2 regions of the Halobacillus litoralis genome follow, and region 1 is predicted to be linked to the other one. Evidence: a T-box and tRNA genes for the amino acid it is inferred to sense, from the RefSeq annotation. Region 1 holds a T-box; the other holds one or more tRNA genes.
What was found. The T-box of region 1 lies ahead of LC065_RS10865 (valine--tRNA ligase). A T-box ahead of a tRNA ligase gene usually reads a tRNA of that ligase, here a tRNA-Val.

Region 1 (7,631 bases):
GAAGTAACGTTTATAATCTTCACTGTTTTCATCCGGCCACCCCATCGTCGAGAAAGGCCAAAGCGCGGACGAGAACCACGTATCAAGCACATCTTCCTCCTGCTTCCAGTTTTCTGGATCTTTCGGTTCTTCTTTGCCAACATATACTTCGCCTGTTTCTTTATGGTACCAGGCTGGTATACGGTGACCCCACCATAATTGTCTGGAAATACACCAGTCTCTTGTATTCTCCATCCAGTGTAGATATGGCTTTTCAAATCGATCAGGAACAAACTGTACTTGATCGTCTCCCTTTTTGCAAGTCGATCGACGCATCAGCAAGTGGCTTCATGTCAACGAACCACTGCGTGGAAAGATAAGGTTCAACAACCGCTCCGCTTCGCTCAGAATGACCAACCGAGTGCATGTGTTCTTCAATTTCAAAAAGAACACCATGATCCTGAAGGTCCTTAACGATTTGTTTACGACATTCGAATCGATCCATACCCTTATACTTGCCGGCATTTTCATTCATCGTTCCGTCTTCATTCATGACAAGAATTCGTTCCAGGTTGTGACGGTTACCGATTTCGAAGTCGTTAGGGTCGTGCGCTGGAGTAATCTTAACAGCCCCGGATCCAAATTCCATATCTACATAATCATCAGCAACAATTTCAATTTCCCGGCCAACAATCGGCAGGACCGCTTTTTTACCGATCAGGTGCTTGTAACGCTCATCTTCCGGATGTACCGCAATGGCTGTATCCCCAAGCATCGTCTCCGGACGTGTGGTCGCAATCTCAATCGTACCTTCTTCATCTTTCAATGGGTAGCGCATATGGTAAAATGCACCTTGCACATCTTTATACTCCACTTCGATATCAGACAAAGCTGTTTGGGTGGCAGGGTCCCAGTTGATAATATATTCTCCGCGGTAGATCAGGCCTTTCTCGTAAAGTGTTACAAAAACTTCTTTGACAGCCTCAGAAAGACCCTCATCAAGAGTGAAACGTTCACGAGAATAGTCCAGTCCAAGCCCTAGTTTTTCCCACTGGGCACGAATGAATTTCGCATACTCATGCTTCCACTCCCACGATTTTTCGAGAAACTTTTCACGGCCGAGGTCATGCCGGGAGATACCTTCTTCACGAAGTTTCGCGTCCACTTTTGCTTGTGTAGCAATCCCCGCATGGTCCATACCTGGCAGCCATAGTACATCATAGCCCTGCATCCGCTTCACACGTGTCAGGATATCCTGTAATGTCGTGTCCCACGCATGACCGAGGTGCAGCTTCCCTGTTACGTTCGGCGGTGGAATGACGATTGTATAAGGTTCCTTGTTTTTATCTCCTGTAGCTTCAAAAAATTTACCATCTACCCAGTACTGATACCGGTCCTTTTCAACAGCGGCCGGATCATACTTTGTAGGCATTGAAAGATCTTGTTGATCCATGTGATCTTCCTCCTTTTATTCTCTTTATAAAAATAAAAAACCCTTTCATCCTAAAAAAGGACGAAAGGGTTCATTTCCGTGGTACCACCTTTAATTTACAGGAAGTCATTCCTGTACACTCAAATAAAAATAACGGCTTCTAACCGGCTTCTCCTACTCATTGTTCAAAGAAGCTGCATCAAGGGCGACCTTCCATTAACAGGGTTCCTGGAAAACTCTCACCAATCGTTTTCCTCTCTGAAGGAATTGTTCATGTACTCTTCCCTATCTAAGCATTTCACGTATAAAGACTATACTACATATTGTATATAAAAAAGAGGCATTTAGTCAACTACGTCAAAGAAAAAGGCGAAAACCCCTGAGCCGATTGCCCAGGAGCCTTTATCCTCCAATGAAAAGAGGTGCTCTTTATGAGTCGTTTGTATCGTTATCGTCTGCCTCCATGGTGCAGAACGTGGCTGTTTGTCATTGAAAAATCTTTGCTGCCCATCGTGATTTTCCAAGCCCTGCGAACCATCATCTTCCCGACTACTTTCGACATCTTCCTTCTCGGATTGGTCCTCGGTTTGTATCTCGCTTTCAAATATAAATGGATTTAGTTCGGAATATACACAATCTGCCCAGGAGAAACGTCGTCTTTATAATCATTAACTCGTTCTAATTGTTTTACCGATACGTCATACTTTTCCGCAATCGAAGATAACGTTTCTTCTTCCTGGGCAATATACATTTTCATCTGTGTGTACGTGTCTTCTCTGTTCGGGAACAAGTGTTTGAAAATTTGTTTGATCCCATCCATGCCTCCAGGTGCTTGAGCACTTTCTTGATCAGACTCTTCGCTGCTTGATTCTTCACTGCTGGACTCTTCGATACTGACTTCTCCCCAATCCCCACTATCATAGGATGGCTCTTCCGGAGTTAATTGGGTATTTTCCTGAGCATGACCAAAGAACTCTGGGAAGCTTTGTGATTTCTTATAAAACCATCGTCCATCGTCTTCTTCTGTATGCTCACTTTCATCTTTTTCATCAATCCGAAAAATAGGGGCTTCCCGCTCTGGCAGAACAGGCGATTCTTTTTGACTCTGTTCTTGAAAATTGACGGGACCCACAGTCGCTGATTCATCAAAATTCGGTTTATTCGATGCTTCTTGTTGCCTTTCTTCCAGTCCATTGATATTCACATGGGCATGAAGCCTGAGTTGACGATTGGCGGGAAGTTCGTAATCAAAACTTTCAATGTCGATGAGCACATCTTCTAAATTCGATACCCTTTCTAAAGGTACCGTAATTTCCACTGGAAATGAGTGGTTGAATGTATGAATGCCTTCTTCTAATGGTTCGACTACGTCCATGGTTCGAACAGAGGATGCAAGAGGACTTTCATCCTGCGCATCCTGGCTTCCAGTCGGAATGTATTCACCCGCAAGATCGACGGTCCCTTTCAACCGGACCTCATCTCCAAGCTCTTCAATAGTAATTTCAGGTTCTAATGATATACCGATTAACTCGCGAACGCCCTGTCCTTCCTTGAACCATATGGATTCATCTAAATAAAAGGAAAATACATTTTGTTTGTTTTGCAAAGTTCGGTCCCCTCCCTAAGGTAATAAACACTTTTCTCTATTATCACCTTATGCGAGAGTTAGAGTAATATACATAACGAAAGCGCATGGAGGACCCCCATGCGCTTATAACATTAAGATTTAATTTGTGAAAAGACTTTCTCCGCTGCTTGAATGGTTTTCTCGATATCCTCATCCGTATGTTTGACAGACAAGAACAACCCTTCAAATTGGGAAGGCGGCAGATATACCCCTTCTTCAATCATTCCTTGGAAATAACTCGTGAACATGTCCAAATCCGATTGGTTGGCTGTTTCAAAATTCGTCACAGGTTCGTTTGTAAAGAAGAAACCGACCATGGAACCAGCCCGGTTCACTGTCAGTGGAATGTTGTGTTTTTCAGCGGCTTGCTGGTAACCTTCAATTAAACGGTCTACTTTTTTATTGATGGAAGCATACGCTTCTTCCGTCATAGCAGAGATCGTTTCAAAACCTGCCGTCATTGCGAGCGGGTTTCCAGAAAGCGTACCTGCTTGGTAGATGTCACCGACAGGAGCGACCCGCTCCATAATTTCCCGCTTTCCACCATAGGCTCCTACAGGAAGACCGCCTCCAATCACTTTTCCAAGGCATGTCATGTCAGGTGTCACATCAAAGTGTCCTTGAGCACTGTGGTATCCAACACGGAAGCCAGTCATAACTTCATCAAAGATCAGAACCGTTCCATTGTCTTCCGTCATTGTTCTTAACTCTTGCAGGAAACCTTCGTTTGGTGGGACGACACCCATATTTCCGGAGACAGGCTCAATAATGACAGCTGCTAGATCGTCTCCAAACTCTTCAAAGACATATCGAACGCTTTCTATATCATTATATGGGACCGTAATTGTATTTTGTGCAATAGATTCCGGTACACCAGGAGAGTCAGGCAGGCCAAGAGTCGCTACACCAGAGCCCGCTTTGATCAGCAAGGAGTCTCCATGGCCATGGTAATTTCCTTCAAACTTCAAAATTTTATCGCGACCTGTGTACCCACGAGCAACACGAAGGGCGCTCATCGTTGCTTCAGTTCCTGAATTCACCATCCGCAGCATTTCAATAGAAGGCACGCGTTCTCTCACAAGGGAAGCCAATTTGTTTTCCATTTCTGTAGGAGCACCGAAGCTCGTCCCATTCGCTGTCGCTTTGGTTAACGCTTCTGTTACCTTTTCATCGGCATGGCCTAAAATCAAGGGGCCAAAGCTTAATACATAATCGATATATTCGTTGCCATCGAGGTCATAAAGTTTAGAACCTGCGCCTTTTTCCATAAAAATTGGGTCCATCTGGACAGATTTAAATGCGCGTACAGGGGAATTCACTCCACCCGGCATTAATTCTACCGCTTTCGTATAGGCTTGTTTTGAACGATCAAATGTTTTCATTTATACGACACCCTTTCTGTCCGCGTTATTGATTTAACCAACGAGCTGCATCTTTAGCGAAATAAGTAATAATGAGGTCCGCTCCTGCTCGTTTCATGGAGGTCAGTTTTTCAAGGACAATCTCTTCTTCGTTGACCCAGCCATTTTGGGCAGCTGCTTTGATCATGGAATACTCCCCACTGACATTGTAGGCGACCAGTGGCAAGTTAAAACGATCTTTCACTTCACGCATGATGTCAAGATAAGAAAGAGCTGGTTTAACAATTAAGAAATCAGCGCCTTCCTCTACATCCGATGCTGCCTCTCTTAAAGCTTCCAGGCGGTTCGCTGGATCCATCTGGTAAGCACGACGGTCACCAAATTGAGGGGAACTGTGAGCCGCATCACGGAACGGGCCATAAAAAGAAGAAGCATATTTAACAGCGTAAGACATGACAGGGATGTGGCTGAAGCCAGCTTCATCAAGGCCCTGACGAATAGCGGCAACAAAACCATCCATCATGTTGGATGGGGCGATAATATCGGCACCTGCTTCCGCTTGAGTAATCGCCGTTTTTGTAATGTAAGTCAAGGACTCATCATTAGCAATATCCCCATCACGGACAATTCCACAATGACCGTGATCAGTATATTGACATAGGCAAGTATCTGCAATCACGGTTAAGGAAGGAAAGTCTTCTTTGATTTGACGAATGGCACGTTGAACAATCCCCTCATCGTTATAGGCTTGACTTCCTACCTCATCTTTTTCCGCAGGAACACCAAAGACGATGACGGATTTAATCTCTAACTTTACCAGCTCGTCCATTTCCTCGTTCAAGTGGTCGAGGGAGACTTGATGAACTCCCGGCATAGAAGCAACTGGATTTTTGATGTCTTCTCCTTCTACAACAAAAATCGGATAGATTAAATCTTCCGTCCGAAGGTGAGTCTCTCTCACAAGCGCTCTCATAGAATCCGTTCGGCGCAAGCGACGGTGGCGTTTGAACTGCAAATCATTCATATTTATCTTTTCCCTTCGTTAGAAAAATAGTAAGTCATTTCTTTTAGCATGTGGGTGATGGTGAACTGCTCCGGGACATGAACGTTGGTAAACCCACATTTATCTGCTTCTTTGGCTGTCGTCGGACCAATACAGAAACAAGGAATCTCCGCCCCTTTATTCCTGACCATAGACACAAATGCACGGACAGTCGACGGACTTGTAAAGGTCAGTGCATCAATTTTTCGTTCCTGAATCCACGCATGGAGTTCAGGCTTTTTATCTTCCACTAGTAGCGTATCATATACGGTCATGGAATGGAAAAATACACCCTTGTCCTCAAACATGCGGGGCAGAGCGTCTCTTGAACGATTTCCTCTTATGTACAAAATGTGACCAGGCAGAGGTTCTCTTGCTAAAAACTCTTCCCCCATCGAAGACGCATGATATTTTGAGGGGATGAAATCGGCCTGAAATCCAAGTTCGTTTAAATGTTTCTCGGTTTTTGACCCAATGATGGCAAATTTAAGGTGATGCGGAATCTCGACTTTGTACTTTTTTAGTAGATCGAAAAAAAACTTCACACCATTCGCGCTTGTGATAAACACCCATGAATAGTCGTGAAGTCGTGTCAAAACCTCTTGATGAGATTCAGAATCATTCAATTGGAAGGAGAGAAGGGGAGTATGATAGACCACTCCACCTTCTGCTTCTATTCTTTCAATAAATGAGCGTGCTTGGGACTGTCCTCTAGTAACGAGAATTCTCTTCCCTTGCAGTGGCTGCATTATTGGTCATACTCCTCTTTCGCACGATCCACAATTTCCTGTGCCCCTTGAGCTTTCAAACGATCTGCTGCTTCTTTTCCAACTTCAATTGGATCTTTACCTGAAACCGTTTCATGCAAGATGGTCTTTCCATCAGGAGTTCCGACAAGCGCTGTCAAAACGATTTCCTCTCCTTTACGGTAGGCATAGCCACCGATTGGAACTTGACATCCACCATTCAAATCATGGAGGAATTTACGCTCAGCTGCAACCGTGGTTTCAGTGTATTCATGATTCAATTTTTTAAGGAAATCGCGTAATTCAGAATCGTTCTCACGACATTGAATCGCAAGCGCTCCCTGCCCAACAGCCGGAACACATACATCAGGCTCTAGATATTCGGTTACGACATCATCATCCCAGCCCATGCGTTTTAATCCTGCAGCTGCAAGGACAATGGCATCGTAGTCCTCTTCTTTACACTTGCGGAGACGTGTATCAATGTTTCCACGAATCCATTTAATCTCTACGTCCGGGCGGACAGCCTTAATTTGAGATCCTCGTCTCAAACTGCTTGTTCCAACGATTGCTCCAGCGGGAAGATCTTTAAGAGCCACGTTTCCATTAGAAACAAAAGCATCACGGTGGTCTTCACGAATCGGAACAGCCGCCACCATCAACCCTTCTGCAACAACTGCAGGCATATCCTTCATACTATGCACAGCCATATCAATTTCTCCATCGTACATGGCCTGCTCGATCTCTTTAATGAAAAGCCCTTTGCCTCCAACCTTCGAAAGGGTGACGTCAAGGATTTGATCACCTTTCGTCGAAATTCGTTTGATTTCAAACTCATAGGATGGATCGATCTGTTTCAACTGTTCGATCACCCATTCTGTTTGTGTGATCGCTAAATTACTTTTGCGGGATCCGATAACGATTTTTCTCAAAACATTTCCTCCTCGAAACTAAAAATGAAAGTTAGATAGTGAACCAAATAAGAAGAAGTTGATCAATAGAAATAGAAATGCTGCTGCGTTAAAAATGGCGATCGTCCGTCCCTGATAACCTTTGATGACTCTCAGCGTCAAATAAACAATGTAGACGACTAATACCAGTAACGACCCAAGTGTCTTAGAATCATACCAGTAGAAAACAGCTGTAGAGACATATCCCCAAACGACCCCCAATATGATGGCGATCAACAACAGAGGAACACCTAATATGATGGACACATAAGAGAAGTGATCCAGCTTAGTTAAATCACCAAGACGGAATAATTTTGCATCCCATTTCTTTTTCTTCAACAGACGGTACTGCAACAAATACATAACAGAAAAGATAAAAGATAACGTGAAGAAACCATAAGATATAATCGCTAGACTGACATGGATGACAAGCAGCTCATTGACGAGAGCCACTCCCCTGTTTTCCAAGACATTTTGAGCCCGCGTGGAGATGT
Region 2 (7,631 bases), 1.4 Mb from region 1:
AGATTTGAAACAAAGCACATTCGGTGTGCAAATGAGCAAGTCAAACTTAACTTTTATGGAGAGTTTGATCCTGGCTCAGGACGAACGCTGGCGGCGTGCCTAATACATGCAAGTCGAGCGCGGGAAGCGAGTGGATCCCTTCGGGGTGAAGCTCGTGGAACGAGCGGCGGACGGGTGAGTAACACGTGGGCAACCTGCCTGTAAGATCGGAATAACCCCGGGAAACCGGGGCTAATGCCGGGTAATACTTTCTTTCGCATGAAGGAAAGTTGAAAGATGGCTTCTCGCTATCACTTACAGATGGGCCCGCGGCGCATTAGCTAGTTGGTGAGGTAACGGCTCACCAAGGCGACGATGCGTAGCCGACCTGAGAGGGTGATCGGCCACACTGGGACTGAGACACGGCCCAGACTCCTACGGGAGGCAGCAGTAGGGAATCTTCCGCAATGGACGAAAGTCTGACGGAGCAACGCCGCGTGAACGATGAAGGTCTTCGGATCGTAAAGTTCTGTTGTTAGGGAAGAACAAGTACCGTGCGAATAGAGCGGTACCTTGACGGTACCTAACGAGGAAGCCCCGGCTAACTACGTGCCAGCAGCCGCGGTAATACGTAGGGGGCAAGCGTTGTCCGGAATTATTGGGCGTAAAGCGCGCGCAGGCGGTTCCTTAAGTCTGATGTGAAAGCCCACGGCTCAACCGTGGAGGGTCATTGGAAACTGGGGAACTTGAGGACAGAAGAGGAGAGTGGAATTCCACGTGTAGCGGTGAAATGCGTAGATATGTGGAGGAACACCAGTGGCGAAGGCGACTCTCTGGTCTGTTTCTGACGCTGAGGTGCGAAAGCGTGGGTAGCAAACAGGATTAGATACCCCTGGTAGTCCACGCCGTAAACGATGAGTGCTAGGTGTTAGGGGGCTTCCACCCCTTAGTGCTGAAGTTAACGCATTAAGCACTCCGCCTGGGGAGTACGGCCGCAAGGCTGAAACTCAAAGGAATTGACGGGGGCCCGCACAAGCGGTGGAGCATGTGGTTTAATTCGAAGCAACGCGAAGAACCTTACCAGGTCTTGACATCCTTGGACAACCCTAGAGATAGGGCTTTCCCTTCGGGGACCAAGTGACAGGTGGTGCATGGTTGTCGTCAGCTCGTGTCGTGAGATGTTGGGTTAAGTCCCGCAACGAGCGCAACCCCTAATCTTAGTTGCCAGCATTTAGTTGGGCACTCTAAGGTGACTGCCGGTGACAAACCGGAGGAAGGCGGGGATGACGTCAAATCATCATGCCCCTTATGACCTGGGCTACACACGTGCTACAATGGATGGTACAAAGGGCAGCGAAGCCGCGAGGTGTAGCAAATCCCATAAAACCATTCTCAGTTCGGATTGCAGGCTGCAACTCGCCTGCATGAAGCCGGAATCGCTAGTAATCGCGGATCAGCATGCCGCGGTGAATACGTTCCCGGGCCTTGTACACACCGCCCGTCACACCACGAGAGTTGGCAACACCCGAAGTCGGTGAGGTAACCTTTTTGGAGCCAGCCGCCGAAGGTGGGGCCAATGATTGGGGTGAAGTCGTAACAAGGTAGCCGTATCGGAAGGTGCGGCTGGATCACCTCCTTTCTAAGGATATAACGGAAACGTACTGTGTTGGTTGTTCAGTTTTGAGAGATCAAACTATGAAAATATGATCTTCCTTTAATTGGATGGGCCTGTAGCTCAGTTGGTCAGAGCGCACGCCTGATAAGCGTGAGGTCGGTGGTTCAAGTCCACTCAGGCCCACCATTCAAAAAGGGGCCTTAGCTCAGCTGGGAGAGCGCCTGCTTTGCACGCAGGAGGTCAGCGGTTCGATCCCGCTAGGCTCCACCATTTAAATGTTACACCTAAACACAAGAATCTATTTTGTGTTTTATATTCAACCCTGAATAAGGGCGTGAACCTTGAAAACTGGATAAGGAATCATTGTTTCATCTAACGATGAGACAATTGATGACAAGACATCTAATTGAAATTGTAAACGTCTTTTCACGAAGATAGTTAAGTGAATAAGGGCGCACGGTGGATGCCTTGGTACTAGGAGCCGATGAAGGACGGGACTAACACCGATATGCTCCGGCGAGCCGTAAGTAGGCTTTGACCCGGAGATTTCCGAATGGGGAAACCCACTGTTCGTAATGGAACAGTATCCTATACTGAATACATAGGTATAGGCAGGCACACCCGGGGAACTGAAACATCTAAGTACCCGGAGGAAGAGAAAGCAAACGCGATTTCCCAAGTAGCGGCGAGCGAAACGGAATCAGCCCAAACCAGAAAGCTTGCTTTCTGGGGTTGTAGGACACTCCATTGGAGTTACCAAAGAGGAAGATAGGCGAATCGATCTGGAAAGGTCAGCCAGAGCAGGTAACAGCCCTGTAGTCGAAATCTTTCTCTCTCCGGAGTGGATCCTGAGTACGGCGGAACACGAGGAATTCCGTCGGAATCCGGGAGGACCATCTCCCAAGGCTAAATACTCCCTAGTGACCGATAGTGAACCAGTACCGTGAGGGAAAGGTGAAAAGCACCCCGGAAGGGGAGTGAAAGAGAACCTGAAACCGTGTGCCTACAAGTAGTCGGAGCCCGTTAATGGGTGACGGCGTGCCTTTTGTAGAATGAACCGGCGAGTTACGACCGTATGCGAGGTTAAGCAGCAGAAGCGGAGCCGCAGCGAAAGCGAGTCTGAATAGGGCGAGTGAGTATGCGGTCGTAGACCCGAAACCGTGTGATCTACCCATGTCCAGGTGAAGGTCAGGTAACACTGACTGGAGGCCCGAACCCACGTAAGTTGAAAATTACGGGGATGAGGTGTGGGTAGGGGTGAAATGCCAATCGAACACGGAGATAGCTGGTTCTCTCCGAAATAGCTTTAGGGCTAGCCTCAGAATAGAAAGTCATGGAGGTAGAGCACTGATTGGACGAGGGGCCCCTATCGGGTTACCGAATTCAGTCAAACCGAATGCCATAGACTTTGTTCTGGGAGTCAGACCGTGGGTGATAAGGTTCATGGTCGAGAGGGAAACAGCCCAGACCGCCAGCTAAGGTCCCAAAGTGTGTGTTAAGTGGAAAAGGATGTGGAGTTGCTTAGACAACTGGGATGTTGGCTTAGAAGCAGCCATCATTCAAAGAGTGCGTAATAGCTCACTGGTCGAGTGACTCTGCGCCGAAAATGTACCGGGGCTAAACACACCACCGAAGCTGCGGATTGATCTTATGATCAGTGGTAGGAGAGCGTTCTAAGGGCCGTGAAGTCAGACCGTAAGGACTGGTGGAGCGCTTAGAAGTGAGAATGCCGGTATGAGTAGCGAAAAAAGAGTGAGAATCTCTTTCACCGAATGCCTAAGGTTTCCTGAGGAAGGCTCGTCCTCTCAGGGTTAGTCGGGACCTAAGCCGAGGCCGAAAGGCGTAGGCGATGGACAACAGGTTGATATTCCTGTACCACCTCCTTTCCGTTTGAACGACGGGGGGACGCAGGAGGATAAGGAGAGCGCGCCACTGGATGTGCGCGTCCAAGCAGTGAGACGGTCGGATAGGCAAATCCGTCCGGCAACGTCAAGCTGTGATGGGGAGGGAAATATAGTACCGAAGCTCCTGAGTTCACACTGCCAAGAAAATCCTCTAGTGAGGAAAGAGGTGCCCGTACCGCAAACCGACACAGGTAGGCGAGGAGAGGATCCTAAGGTGAGCGGGAGAACTCTCGTTAAGGAACTCGGCAAAATGACCCCGTAACTTCGGGAGAAGGGGTGCTCCTCTGCCGAGGAGCCGCAGTGAAAAGGCCCAAGCGACTGTTTACCAAAAACACAGGTCTCTGCGAAGCCGTAAGGCGAAGTATAGGGGCTGACACCTGCCCGGTGCTGGAAGGTTAAGGGGATGCGTTAGCTTATGCGAAGCGTTGAACCGAAGCCCCAGTAAACGGCGGCCGTAACTATAACGGTCCTAAGGTAGCGAAATTCCTTGTCGGGTAAGTTCCGACCCGCACGAAAGGTGCAACGACTTGGGCACTGTCTCAACGAGAGACCCGGTGAAATTATACTATGTGTGAAGATGCACATTACCCGCGACAGGACGGAAAGACCCCGTGGAGCTTTACTGTAGCCTGATATTGAATGTTGGTACAGCTTGTACAGGATAGGTAGGAGCCTTGGAAGCCGGAGCGCTAGCTTCGGTGGAGGCGCTGGTGGGATACTACCCTGGCTGTACGGACATTCTAACCCAGGACCGTAATCCGGTCCGGAGACAGTGTCAGGTGGGCAGTTTGACTGGGGCGGTCGCCTCCCAAAAGGTAACGGAGGCGCCCAAAGGTTCCCTCAGAATGGTTGGAAATCATTCGCAGAGTGTAAAGGCACAAGGGAGCTTGACTGCGAGACCTACAAGTCGAGCAGGGACGAAAGTCGGGCTTAGTGATCCGGCGGTTCCGCATGGAAGGGCCGTCGCTCAACGGATAAAAGCTACCCCGGGGATAACAGGCTTATCTCCCCCAAGAGTCCACATCGACGGGGAGGTTTGGCACCTCGATGTCGGCTCATCGCATCCTGGGGCTGTAGTCGGTCCCAAGGGTTGGGCTGTTCGCCCATTAAAGCGGTACGCGAGCTGGGTTCAGAACGTCGTGAGACAGTTCGGTCCCTATCCGTCGTGGGCGTTGGAAATTTGAAAGGAGCTGTCCTTAGTACGAGAGGACCGGGATGGACACACCGCTGGTGTACCAGTTGTTCCGCCAGGAGCATCGCTGGGTAGCTACGTGTGGTCGGGATAAGTGCTGAAAGCATCTAAGCATGAAGCCCCCCTTGAGATGAGATTTCCCTTACCTATAAGGTAATAAGATCCCTCAGAGACGATGAGGTTGATAGGTCCGAGGTGGAAGCGTGGTGACACGTGGAGCTGACGGATACTAATGGATCGATGACTTATCTATCTGATTTCAATCATTCGTGAATGACAATTGCTTTTCAAACAAGATGTTTCCTTATCCAGTTTTGAGGGTTCACCTCAAACTTTATATTGATGTGGTGGTGAAGGCGAAGAGGTCACACCTGTTCCCATGCCGAACACAGCAGTTAAGCTCTTCAGCGCCGATGGTAGTCGGGTTTACCCCCGTGAGAGTAGGACGCCGCCACATTGATTCTCTTTCCTTATTAATGCTTTTGATGAATGAACATTATTCCAACGTAGCTCAGTGGTAGAGCAATCGGCTGTTAACCGATCGGTCGTAGGTTCGAATCCTACCGTTGGAGCCACTTGCTTCCATAGCTCAGTGGTAGAGCACTTCCATGGTAAGGAAGGGGTCGCCGGTTCAAATCCGGCTGGAAGCTCTGAGAAACTATCAAACACATGGCCCGTTGGTCAAGTGGTTAAGACACCGCCCTTTCACGGCGGTAACACGGGTTCGAATCCCGTACGGGTCACCACTTATCGGAGGATTAGCTCAGCTGGGAGAGCACTTGCCTTACAAGCAAGGGGTCGCAGGTTCGAACCCTGCATCCTCCACCATTAAATTCATAAGCCGGCCTAGCTCAACTGGCAGAGCAACTGATTTGTAATCAGTAGGTTGGGGGTTCAAGTCCTCTGGCCGGCACCACTTATTTAGTCAAAGTGGAGGGATAGCGAAGTTGGCCAAACGCGGCGGACTGTAAATCCGCTCCCATCGGGTTCGTAGGTTCGAGTCCTACTCCCTCCACCATTTTTTCATTGACGATAACGGCTGACATTCATGATCAGCTATTTTTTATGAAAATAAACATTCCTTGTATAATGATCTTTTGATGGTCAATACTATTTTTGTAACTGTTGGGCCATAGCCAAGCGGTAAGGCAACGGTTTTTGGTACCGTCATGCGCTGGTTCGAATCCAGCTGGCCCAGCCATTTTTTTAAGATGTTATACTGGAAGTCATTTTATTATGAGCCATTAGCTCAGCTGGTAGAGCATCTGACTTTTAATCAGAGGGTCGAAGGTTCGAATCCTTCATGGCTCATCTTTCAATTTTATATGCGGGAGTAGTTCAGTGGTAGAACACCACCTTGCCAAGGTGGGGGTCGCGGGTTCGAATCCCGTCTCCCGCTCCATACGGGGCCTTAGCTCAGCTGGGAGAGCGCCTGCTTTGCACGCAGGAGGTCAGCGGTTCGATCCCGCTAGGCTCCACTCTTTGAACCTGACATCAATCGTTGATGTCAGGTTTTTTATTTTTCCTTTTTTCCTTCCTCTGTTTCATTCGGGTCCGTCTGTTATGCGTATAGGTTCGATACTCTTTTCTATCGGTAATTATAAAAAAGTTTAGTACCTCGCCATCCAATCCAACCCATAATATGGTAAATGGGTCGAAACCTTGTAAACATGCATGATTACATACGTTTTCATACTGGTTTTCGTATATATATGCACAAACATGTCCAGTTGAGTCATAACGGGAAAAACGGATACAATTATAGTAGAGAAAAAAGGAGGAACTTTAATGAATAAACAGCTTTCAGTTATCGGTGTACCTATGGACCTTGGACAGATGCGTCGAGGCGTGGATATGGGACCAAGTGCTATTCGTTATGCAGGTATGGTTGAACGTCTAGAGCAATTGAAATATAACATTGAAGATCTAGGGGACATTGAGATTCCTCGCCCAAAACATAATACAGATGAAAAACAGGATAATTTACGTAACTTGAATGAAATTGCCGAAGGAAGCCGTCGTCTTGCAAAAGCGGTAGATGAGGTAGTAGAAAATAAACGTTTCCCACTTGTACTTGGGGGAGATCATAGTATAGCTATGGGGACTCTTGCAGGAGTTGCGAAACATTATGAAAATCTTGGAGTCATCTGGTATGATGCTCACGGCGATTTAAACACAGGCGACAGCTCGCCTTCTGGTAACATTCATGGGATGCCATTAGCTGTAAGCTTAGGGATCGGCCACGAAAAATTGACGAGTATCCATGATTATGAACCGAAGATTAAACCAGAAAATATAGTGATTATCGGAGCACGTTCTCTCGATGAAGGAGAACGAGTGCTTATTGAAGAGAAGGGCATTAAAGTCTATACGATGCATGAAGTGGATCGTATGGGGATGACCCAAGTGATGGAAGAAACAGTGGATTATTTGAAAGATCGTACCGATGGGGTTCATTTAAGCCTGGACCTTGATGGACTGGACCCTAACGAAGCTCCTGGCGTGGGAACACCGGTAATGGGTGGATTAAGCTACCGTGAGAGTCACCTAGCTATGGAAATGCTTCATCAGTCAGGGATGATCACATCCGCGGAATTTGTAGAAGTGAATCCGATTCTCGATGAAAAAAATAAAACCGCTAGCGTAGCGGTAGGTTTAATGGGTTCTCTATTTGGTGAGAGCTTGAAATAAATAAACGATCCCTAGCAGTAACCCGCTCTTTGCAAGGTGGGTTGCTGTTTTTTATAGGTTGCTTCATCGTATTCATTTAACAGGTTATCTAATTTCACACTCACTTGTACGACTTCCGGCGAGCTCAACTTATGGAGGCTGGCTAAGCGAATCATTTCCATACGACAAGCTTCGATTTCTTTCTTCAAAGCGGACTCTCGCTGCATATTAAATTTCCTCCTAAGAAATTTTTTACATTTACAGCTTTATA

Region 2: it encodes a tRNA-Val, which carries the amino acid that the T-box ahead of LC065_RS10865 (valine--tRNA ligase) is inferred to sense. The anticodon was not compared.

What each region holds. Positions count from the first base shown of each region.
Region 1 covers NZ_CP129016.1:2,159,683-2,167,313, reverse strand. Annotated here, with positions in the region: partial or broken gene LC065_RS10865 (valine--tRNA ligase) at 1-1,432, opposite strand, end outside; T-box leader at 1,486-1,712, opposite strand; gene LC065_RS10860 (hypothetical protein) at 1,843-2,031, shown strand; gene spoVID (stage VI sporulation protein D) at 2,028-3,017, opposite strand; gene hemL (glutamate-1-semialdehyde 2,1-aminomutase) at 3,131-4,420, opposite strand; gene hemB (porphobilinogen synthase) at 4,446-5,423, opposite strand; gene LC065_RS10840 (uroporphyrinogen-III synthase) at 5,426-6,190, opposite strand; gene hemC (hydroxymethylbilane synthase) at 6,190-7,119, opposite strand; gene LC065_RS10830 (cytochrome c biogenesis protein) at 7,138-7,631, opposite strand, start outside.
Region 2 covers NZ_CP129016.1:729,279-736,909, reverse strand. Annotated here, with positions in the region: rRNA gene LC065_RS03865 (16S ribosomal RNA) at 53-1,618, shown strand; tRNA gene LC065_RS03860 (tRNA-Ile) at 1,704-1,780, shown strand; tRNA gene LC065_RS03855 (tRNA-Ala) at 1,789-1,864, shown strand; rRNA gene LC065_RS03850 (23S ribosomal RNA) at 2,031-4,943, shown strand; rRNA gene rrf (5S ribosomal RNA) at 5,034-5,147, shown strand; tRNA gene LC065_RS03840 (tRNA-Asn) at 5,191-5,265, shown strand; tRNA gene LC065_RS03835 (tRNA-Thr) at 5,269-5,340, shown strand; tRNA gene LC065_RS03830 (tRNA-Glu) at 5,362-5,436, shown strand; tRNA gene LC065_RS03825 (tRNA-Val) at 5,443-5,518, shown strand; tRNA gene LC065_RS03820 (tRNA-Thr) at 5,531-5,606, shown strand; tRNA gene LC065_RS03815 (tRNA-Tyr) at 5,623-5,708, shown strand; tRNA gene LC065_RS03810 (tRNA-Gln) at 5,817-5,891, shown strand; tRNA gene LC065_RS03805 (tRNA-Lys) at 5,929-6,001, shown strand; tRNA gene LC065_RS03800 (tRNA-Gly) at 6,018-6,092, shown strand; tRNA gene LC065_RS03795 (tRNA-Ala) at 6,096-6,168, shown strand; gene rocF (arginase) at 6,479-7,381, shown strand; gene LC065_RS03785 (aspartyl-phosphate phosphatase Spo0E family protein) at 7,393-7,587, opposite strand.